One region of the Streptomyces sp. NPDC059787 genome, then DNA from elsewhere that is predicted to be linked to it. Evidence: predicted binding sites of a transcription regulator. Region 1 holds the regulator's gene; the other holds the start of a gene.
The links. Region 1 encodes HrcA, which represses chaperone genes, less so after heat shock. Its sites were predicted from a motif close to TTNGCACTCNGNNNNNCNGAGTGCNAA; they were not measured.
Positions count from the first base shown of each region.

Region 2: groES (co-chaperone GroES) is a predicted target of HrcA. The motif match lies at 3,260-3,286, and genes of this name have one in related genera.

Region 1 covers NZ_JBHWHX010000007.1:239,248-244,245, reverse strand. Annotated here, with positions in the region: gene hemW (radical SAM family heme chaperone HemW) at 1-785, shown strand, start outside; gene ACFV5H_RS09620 (DUF3097 domain-containing protein) at 957-1,757, opposite strand; gene ACFV5H_RS09615 (MBL fold metallo-hydrolase) at 1,792-2,526, opposite strand; gene hrcA (heat-inducible transcriptional repressor HrcA) at 2,697-3,713, shown strand; gene dnaJ (molecular chaperone DnaJ) at 3,713-4,849, shown strand.
Region 2 covers NZ_JBHWHX010000001.1:319,441-324,438, forward strand. Annotated here, with positions in the region: gene ACFV5H_RS01615 (LCP family protein) at 1-131, shown strand, start outside; gene ACFV5H_RS01620 (methyltransferase domain-containing protein) at 147-1,334, opposite strand; gene ACFV5H_RS01625 (polysaccharide deacetylase family protein) at 1,470-2,354, shown strand; gene ACFV5H_RS01630 (polysaccharide deacetylase family protein) at 2,351-3,130, shown strand; gene groES (co-chaperone GroES) at 3,434-3,742, shown strand; gene groL (chaperonin GroEL) at 3,891-4,998, shown strand, end outside.

The DNA.
Region 1 (4,998 bases):
TCAACCGGATCTCCTTCGGCATGCAGAGCGCCCGGCGGCACGTCCTGAAGGTCCTCGACCGCACCCACACCCCCGGGCGGCCGGAGGCATGCGTCGCCGAGGCCCGCGCGGCGGGCTTCGAGCACGTCAACCTCGACCTGATCTACGGCACGCCGGGGGAGTCCGACGACGACTGGCGGGCGTCCCTGGACGCGGCGATCGGCGCCGGTCCCGACCACGTCTCGGCGTACGCGCTGATCGTGGAGGAGGGCACGCAGCTCGCCCGCCGCATCCGGCGGGGCGAGGTCCCGATGACGGACGACGACGTCCACGCGGACCGCTACCTGATCGCCGAGGAGATGCTGTCGGGGGCGGGCTTCGACTGGTACGAGGTGTCGAACTGGGCCACGTCGGAGGCCGGCCGCTGTCTGCACAACGAGCTGTACTGGCGCGGTGCCGACTGGTGGGGCGCGGGCCCCGGCGCCCACTCGCACGTGGGCGGGGTGCGCTGGTGGAACGTCAAGCACCCGGGCGCGTACGCGGCGGCGCTGGCGGAGGGGCGGTCGCCGGGGGCGGGCCGTGAGCTGCTGTCGGACGAGGACCGGCGGGTCGAGCGGATCCTGCTGGAGCTTCGGCTCGAGGAGGGGGTTCCGCTCTCGCTCCTCCGTGAGGAGGGGCTTGCGGCGGCTCGCCGGGCCCTGACGGACGGGCTGCTCCGGAGTGGCCCGTACGAGGAGGGCCGTGCGGCCCTCACCCTGCGGGGGCGGCTGCTCGCCGACGCGGTGGTGCGGGATCTGGTCGACTGACCTTTCCTCGCCCCCGCCGCCCTTACCCGTCCCATCCCGGGGGCGCTGCCCCCGGACCCCGCTCCTCAAACGCGGGAGGGGCTGAATTTCAGCCTTTCCGGCGTTTGAGGAGCGGGGTCCGGGACGGAGCCCCGGTTCCGGGACGGGAAGGGGCGGCGGGGGCGAGGAAACTCATGCCGTGACGAAGTCGATCAGTTCCTCCACGCGACCCAGGAGCTGCGGCTCGAGGTCCTTGTACGACCGCACCGAGCCGAGGATCCGCTGCCACGCCTCCCCGGTGTTCGCCACCCGCCAGCCCAGCGCCGCGCACACCCCCGTCTTCCAGTCCTGCCCGCGCGGCACCCGCGGCCACGCCTCGATGCCCACCGACGCCGGCTTCACCGCCTCCCAGACGTCGATGTACGGGTGACCCACCACCAGCGCGTGCTCACTCGTCACCGCCTCGGCGATCCGCCACTCCTTCGAGCCCGGGACCAGGTGGTCCACCAGGATGCCCAGCCGCGCGTCCGGACCGGGGGAGAACCCCTCGACGATCGAGGGCAGGTCGTCGACACCCTCCAGGTACTCCACGACCACCCCCTCGATGCGCAGGTCGTCGCCCCACACCTTCTCCACCAGCTCCGCGTCGTGCCGCCCCTCGACGTAGATACGCCCCGCGCGGGCCACCCGCGCCCGTGCGCCGGGGACGGCGACGGAACCGGACGCCGTACGGGTGGGCCGTACCGGACCGGCGGCCGGGCGCACCAGCGTCACCACGCGGCCCTCCAGCAGGAAACCCCGCGGCTCAAGCGGGAACACCCGGTGCTTGCCGAAGCGGTCCTCCAGCGTCACCGTGCCCGCCTCGCAGCGGATCACCGCGCCGCAGAAGCCGGTGCCGGGCTCCTCCACCACCAGGCCGGGCTCGGCCGCGACCTCGGGAACCGGCTGCGGTTTCTTCCACGGAGGGGTCAGATCGGCGGAGTACTGGCGCATTCTGATGACGATACGAGGAGCGCGCCCGCCGCGATCAGTCCGACACGCCGAAACGGGCCGCCAGGGCGTCGCGCTGGGCCCGTACGAACGCCGCGTCCACCACCGCTCCGTGACCGGGGACGTACAACGCGTCCTCGCCGCCCAGTTCGAGGAGCCGGTCCAGCGCGGCCGGCCAGTGCGACGGCACGGCGTCGGGGCCGGCCTGCGGTTCGCCCGACTCCTCGACCAGGTCGCCGCAGAAGACCACCTCCGGATCGCCGGGGACGAGGACCGCGAGGTCGTGGGCGGTGTGCCCGGGGCCCACGTTCGCCAGCAGCACCTGCCGGCCGCCGTCCGGGCCGAGGTCGAGCGTCCACTCGCCGGACACCGCGTGCCGCGGCGGGACCAGCGCGTCCACGGCCTCCTCCGCCACCCGCGCGTCCAGCCCCCACCGCACCGCGTCCGCGCGCAGCTCCTCACGCCCGCGCCCCGTCAGCACCGTGTCCATGCCCACCGCGCCGAACACCTCCGCGCCCGCGAACACCGCAGCCCCGAGAATGTGGTCGAAGTGGGGGTGGGTGAGCGCGAGATGCGTCACACGGCGACCGGTGAGCGCCTGCGCCTCGGCCCGCAACCGCGCGCCCTCGCCCAGCCCGGAACCCGCGTCGACGAGCAGTACGCCCTCCGCGCCCACGACGAGCCCCGCCGTGCAGTCCCACCCCGGCAGCCGGCACCGCCCCACCCCGGTGGCCACTTGCTCCCATCCCGACTCTTCCCAAGTCACGGTCATGACGGGACGCTATCGGGGACGACGCCGTCCGGCGCGACGGTGCGGGGACCGGCCTTGCCCGGTGCGTACCCCCCGGCCGTACACTGGGCGGGGAAGTCTGGCACTCGCGTGCGAAGAGTGCCAGGCGAACAGGGAAGGTACCGCGCGGAAGGCTTCTGGAGGTGTGCGCGATGCTCAGTGAACGCAGGCTCCAGGTGCTGCGCGCCATCGTCCAGGACTACGTGGGCACCGAGGAGCCCGTCGGCTCCAAGGCCCTCACCGAGCGGCACAACCTCGGCGTCTCCCCGGCCACCGTGCGCAACGACATGGCGGCCCTGGAGGACGAGGGCTTCATCGCCCAGCCGCACACCAGCGCCGGGCGCATCCCCACCGACAAGGGCTACCGGCTGTTCGTCGACAAGCTGGCCGGCGTCAAGCCCATGAGCCCGCCCGAGCGGCGGGCCATCCAGAACTTCCTCGAGGGCGCCGTCGACCTCGACGACGTGGTGGCCAGGACCGTACGGCTGCTCGCGCAGCTCACCCGGCAGGTCGCCGTCGTGCAGTACCCGTCGCTGACCCGCTCCACGGTGCGGCACGTGGAACTGCTGGCGCTCGCCCCCGCGCGGCTGATGCTGGTGCTGATCACGGACACCGGGCGGGTCGAGCAGCGCATGGTCGACTGCCCGGCGCCGTTCGGCGAGTCGTCGCTCGCGGATCTGCGGGCGCGGCTCAACAGCCGGGTCGCCGGCCGCCGGTTCAGCGATGTGCCGAGCCTGGTCGAGGACCTCCCCGAGGCCTTCGAGGCGGACGACCGCAGTACGGTCTCGACGGTGCTCTCCACCCTCCTGGAGACGCTCGTCGAGGAGAACGAGGAGCGGCTGATGATCGGCGGCACCGCCAATCTCACCCGCTTCGGACATGACTTCCCTCTCGTGATCCGGCCCGTCCTGGAGGCGCTGGAGGAGCAGGTCGTGCTCCTCAAGCTGCTCGGTGAGGCGAAGGATCCGGGCGTGACCGTCCGTATCGGTCATGAGAACGCCCATGAGGGACTCAACTCCACGTCCGTCGTGTCGGTGGGCTACGGTTCGGGCGGCGAGGCTGTAGCCAAGCTCGGCGTGGTCGGACCGACCCGCATGGACTACCCGGGAACGATGGGAGCGGTACGCGCAGTGGCACGGTACGTCGGACAGATCCTGGCGGAGTCGTAGTGGCCACGGACTACTACGCCGTACTCGGCGTGCGCCGCGACGCGTCGCAGGAGGAGATCAAGAAGGCCTTCCGGCGGCTCGCCCGCGAGCTGCATCCGGACGTCAATCCTGATCCCAAGACGCAGGAGCGGTTCAAGGAGATCAACGCCGCCTACGAGGTGTTGTCGGACCCGCAGAAGAAGCAGGTCTACGACCTCGGCGGCGACCCCCTCTCGCAGGCCGGCGGCGGTGGCGCGGGCGGCTTCGGGGCCGGTGGCTTCGGCAACTTCTCCGACATCATGGACGCGTTCTTCGGTACGGCGTCGCAGCGCGGGCCGCGCTCGCGCACCCGCCGGGGCCAGGACGCGATGATCCGCATCGATGTCGAGCTCGACGAGGCCGCGTTCGGCACGACCAAGGACATCCAGGTCGACACGGCCGTCGTCTGCACGACGTGCAGCGGCGAGGGCGCGGCTCCGGGCACCACGGCCCAGACCTGTGACATGTGCCGCGGTCGCGGTGAGGTCTCGCAGGTCACGCGGTCCTTCCTGGGCCAGGTCATGACGTCCCGCCCCTGCCCGCAGTGCCAGGGCTTCGGCACGGTCGTCCCCACCCCGTGCCCGGAGTGCGCGGGCGACGGCCGGATCCGTTCCCGGCGCACCCTCACGGTGAAGATCCCGGCCGGTGTCGACAACGGCACCCGGATCCAGCTGGCCGGCGAGGGCGAGGTCGGGCCCGGCGGCGGTCCCGCCGGTGACCTGTACGTGGAGATCCACGAGCTCCCGCACACCACCTTCCAGCGGCGCGGCGACGACCTGCACTGCACGGTCACCATCCCGATGACCGCGGCGGCCCTCGGCACCAAGGTGCCGCTGGAGACGCTGGACGGCATGGAGGAGGTCGACATCCGGCCCGGCACCCAGTCCGGCCAGTCGATCCCGCTCCACGGCCGGGGCGTCACCCACCTGCGCGGCGGCGGCCGGGGCGACCTCATCGTCCACGTCGAGGTCCAGACCCCGACCAAGCTCGACCCGGAACAGGAACGCCTGCTCCGCGAACTGGCCAAGCTCCGGGGGGAGGAACGGCCCACGGGGCAGTTCCAGCCGGGGCAGCAAGGGCTGTTCTCGCGGTTGAAGGACGCTTTCAACGGGCGCTGACCGGTTGGTGCCGGGCGGGTGGTGGTCTGCTGCCGGGGGTCCGGGGGTCGTCCCCCGGGCGGGCACGGTCAGCCGGGGCGGCAAGGGCTGTTCTCGCGGTTGAAGGACGCTTTCAACGGGCGTTGAGGCCCGTTCCGCCGTCCTGTCGA
Region 2 (4,998 bases), on a different contig from region 1:
AGAGCCTGCGGGACCTCCCGTCCGACGACGTCACGACCCTCACCATGCCGGTCGTCCCGGCCCCCTGGGACCGTAACCGCGTGATCGCGGACGAGCCGGAGGCGGGGGAGCTGTGGGCGTCCCTGAGGTGAACGTCCCGGCGGACCTCACCGCACCGGGTGCCCCAGCAGCATCGTCGGGGCGCCGGCGACGCGGGTCAGGAAGACCGTGACGGACCCGGGGCCGTGCGGCTTGGGCAGGACCTTGCGGCGCAGCTCCTCCGGTTCCACCGCCGAGCCGCGCTTCTTGACGGTCAGGACACCGACCCGCCGCTCGCGCAGCAGCGCCTTCAGCTTCTTGACGTTGAACGGGAGCCGATCGGTGATCTCGTAGGCGGTGGCGTACGGCGTGCGGTGCGCTTCGTCGGAGGTGACGTAGGCGATGGTCGGGTCGATCAGCCCGCCCTCCACCTCCTCGGCCACCTCGGCGACCAGGTGGGCGCGGATGACGGCGCCGTCCGGCTCGTACAGGTACCGCCCGACCGGCCGGACCCCGGGGTCCGGGAGCATGGTCCCGGGTGTCACGTAGATGCCGGCGACGGCGGGCAGCAGTGTCGCCCGCCGCGCCCCCGGCGTCACGTCCGGGCCGAACCACAGCATGGCCTCCTTGACGTCCCCGCCGTCCGAGACCCACTCGGCCGTCGCCTCCGGGGGGATCGCCTCGTGCGGAACGCCGGGCGCGATCTTCAGCAGGCCGAGCGGTGCCCCGAGCGCGGCGGACACGGCCCAGGACAGGGGAGGGGAGTAGGCCTCCGGGTCGAAGATCCGGCCGCGTCTGGAGGAACGCCGGGCCGGGTCGACGAACACGGCGTCGTACCCGGCCGTGTCCACCTCCGTCACGTCGGCCTCGCGCACCTCGATCAGGCCGGCGAGACCGAGCGCGTCGGCGTTGGCGCGGGCCGCCTCGCAGGTCAGCGGGGACCGGTCGACGGCCAGCACCCGGATCCCGGCACGGGCGAACGCGATCGCGTCGCCGCCGATCCCACAGCACAGGTCGGCGACGGACCGCACCCCGAGCGCCCGGAGGCACTCGGCCCGGTACGCCGCCACACTCGCCCGCGTCGACTGCTCCACCCCGTCGGGCGTGAAGAACATCCGCCGCGCGTCCTCCGCCCCGAACTTGGCCACCGCGCGCTGCCGCAGCCGCGCCTGGCCCAGCGCCGCCGACACCAGCTCGGCGGGGTGCTCGCGGCGCAGCCGGGTCGCGACGGCGAGTTCGTGCGCCGGATCGGTGTCGCGCACCTCGTCGAGGAGGGCGCGGCCTTCGGGGGTGAGGAGGGGAGCGAGGTCGTTCACCGGGTCATTGTGGGCCAGTCGGTGGACCGTATGCCTCCGGCCGCGGTGTCGGGCCGGGTTCCCGGTGGCGGACTGCGAGGATCCGGCACCATGCGAGCAGTAGGACAAAACGATAAAAGGTGGCCGTTCGGTGGTGTGCGGATCGGCCTCGCGGTACTCGCTCTCGCCTCCATCGCCTCGGGCTGCGGACCGGGCGGCGACGGTGACGCCCGGGTCGAACCGGCGGGCGGCCAGCAGCCCCTGAAGGCACCCCCGGCCCGCGCGCTCGACGCCTACGCCACCCGACTGCGCGCGGCGCACACCGCGAAGGTCGCCGCCGCGAAACGCTGGGGACTGAAGAAGGTGCCCCTGACCGCCCCGCCGCCCCCGGCGAGGAAACCGAGGATCACCACCCGCGACGGCTTCGAGGTCGACGGCCACCGCCGCCTGGAACTCCCCCCGGTCTTCACCACCGTCCCCACCGACGAGAGGATCCTCTTCCTCACCATCGACGACGGCGCCGAGAAGGACCCGGCGTTCCTGCGGATGATGAGCGAACTGAGGATCCCGTACAGCGCCTTCCTCAGCGACTACCTCGTCAAGGAGGACTACGGCTACTTCAAGGAGATGCGGGACCGGGGAGTCGCCCTGCACAACCACACCCTCCACCACCCCTACCTGCCGGCCCTGTCCTACGCCCGCCAGAAGCGCGAGATCTGCGGCATGCAGAAGGTCGTCGAGGAGCGCTACGGCGAGCGCCCCGTCCTCTTCCGCCCGCCCTACGGCAACTACGACAAGGCCACCCTGCGCGCCGCGAAGGCCTGCGGGATCACCCACGTCCCCCTCTGGAACGAGGAGGTCTTCGTCGACCACTGGGAGTACCGCGAGTGGGACCGCGACCTGCACCCCGGCGACATCGTCCTCACCCACTTCCGGGGCCGTAAGGACTGGAAGGGCACGATGCCGGACATGATCCGCCGCTTCCTGGACAAGGCCACGGCGGAGGGGTACGCGGTGGCCCGCCTGGAGGACTACCTGTGAGGGTCCGTCTCCTGGCGGGCACCGTCGCCCTGCTGGCCGTGATCGCCGGATGCGGTACGGGGGAGAGAGCGGAGGACGGTACGGGCCGCCGGTCCCCCGGAGCCGGCCCGGCGCCGGAGGCCGGTGCGCTCCCGCCCGTCGTCGACCACGTCCCCACCCGCGACAGGGTCGTCTTCCTCACCTACGACGACGGTGCCGAACGCGACCCCCGCTTCATCGACCTGGTGCGCGAGCACCGGCTCCCCGTCAGCCTGTTCCTCACGGACACGGTGGCCGGCCCCGGGTACGCGCACTTCGCCCGCCTGCGCGCGGTCGGCGCGAGCCTGCAGAACCACACCCTCGACCATCCGGCCCTGCGCGGTCTGCCGTACGCCGGCCAGCGCGCCGAGATCTGCGGCCAGCAGCACAAACTCACGTCCCGCTTCGGCGTCCGCCCCCGCCTCTTCCGCCCGCCCTACGGCACGTACGACACCACCACCCTGCGAGCCGCCGCCGACTGCGGCATCCGGACGGTGGTCCTGTGGCGGGCCACCCTGGAACCCGACGGCCACCTCACCTACACCGACGGCCCCCACCACCTGACCCCCGGCGACATCATCGCCGTACCGTCGGGCGAGGCCCCGACACTGTCGCTGACGGAACGGACGACACGGCTGCTGGGGGAGTTGGAGGAGCGGGGCCTGAGGGTGGGCAGGCTGGAGGACTACACCGCCCGAATCAGCCCACCGACGGTTCCTGGCGAGCGCCGCTCATCTCTCAGCCCGTCCGGCGATTGAGGACGAGGCCCGTTCAGGGCCGAAGCGGGGGCCTGGGGGCGGCAGCCCCCGGTGACGGTCACCGCAACACCGCCGACTGCACGACCCCGTGCCGAAAAGGCACCCATCCCCGCGACGCGCCGCAGGCAATTGGCACTCCGCTTGACCGAGTGCTAACCGCAGTCATAGTCTCAGGTCTGGCACTCCCCCCTGGAGAGTGCCAACACACGCGACGGGCAGGTCCGGCACCCGCGACGACGGATCCACCTGGTCGCCACCTCAGACAGTTAACCCCGTGAGATCTCCGAAGGGGGAGGTCGGATCGTGACGACCGCCAGCTCCAAGGTTGCCATCAAGCCGCTCGAGGACCGCATCGTGGTCCAGCCGCTCGACGCCGAGCAGACCACGGCTTCGGGCCTGGTCATTCCGGACACCGCCAAGGAGAAGCCCCAGGAGGGCGTCGTCCTGGCCATCGGTCCGGGCCGCATCGAGGACGGCAAGCGCGTCGAGCTCGACGTGAAGGTCGGCGACGTCGTTCTGTACAGCAAGTACGGCGGCACCGAGGTCAAGTACAACGGCGAGGAGTACCTCGTCCTCTCGGCCCGCGACGTCCTCGCGATCGTCGAGAAGTAAGGGAGATCCGGGGGTCACCCCGGACCACCCGACCTCGTAGCAAGCACTTTTGCTCGAACCACTGCGCCCCTGGCCCCAGCATCCGACAAGGACCGGGCGCCCGGGGCGCAGTGATTTCACCCAGATTTCCGAGAGGGCTCCCGCTGCCATGGCGAAGATCCTGAAGTTCGACGAGGACGCCCGTCGCGCCCTCGAGCGCGGCGTCAACAAGCTTGCCGACACGGTGAAGGTGACGATCGGCCCCAAGGGCCGCAACGTCGTCATCGACAAGAAGTTCGGCGCCCCCACCATCACCAACGACGGTGTCACGATCGCCCGCGAGGTCGAGATCGAGGACCCGTACGAGAACCTCGGCGCGCAGCTGGTGAAGGAGGTGGCGACCAAGACCAACGACATCGCGGGTGACGGCACCACCACCGCCACCGTGCTGGCCCAGGCGCTGGTCCGCGAGGGCCTGAAGAACGTCGCCGCCGGCGCCTCCCCGGCGCTGCTGAAGAAGGGCATCGACGCCGCCGTCGCCGCGGTCTCCGAGGACCTGCTCGCCTCGGCCCGCCCGATCGACGAGAAGTCCGACATCGCCGCCGTCGCCGCGCTGTCCGCCCAGGACCAGCAGGTCGGCGAGCTCATCGCCGAGGCGATGGACAAGGTCGGCAAGGACGGTGTCATCACCGTCGAGGAGTCCAACACCTTCGGTCTGGAGCTGGACTTCACCGAGGGCATGGCCTTCGACAAGGGCTACCTGTCGCCGTACTTCGTGACGGACCAGGAGCGCATGGAGGCCGTCCTCGACGACCCGTACATCCTGATCACCCAGGGCAAGATCGCCTCCATCGCGGAGCTGCTGCCGCTGCTGGAGAAGGTCATCCAGGCCAACGCCTCCAAGCCGCTGCTGATCATCGCCGAGGACGTCGAGGGCGAGGCCCTGTCGACCCTGGTCGTCAACAAGATCCGCGGCACGTTCAACGCGGTCGCCGTCAAGGCCCCGGGCTTCGGCGACCGTCGCAAGGCGATGTTGCAGGACATGGCCGTCCTCACCGGCGCCACGGTCGTCTCCGAGGAGGTCGGCCTCAAGCTCGACCAGGTCGGCCTGGACGTGCTGGGCTCCGCCCGCCGCGTCACCGTCACCAAGGACGACACCACGATCGTCGACGGCGGCGGCAACAAGGAGGACGTGACCGGTCGCGTCGGCCAGATCAAGGCCGAGATCGAGACCACCGACTCCGACTGGGACCGCGAGAAGCTCCAGGAGCGCCTCG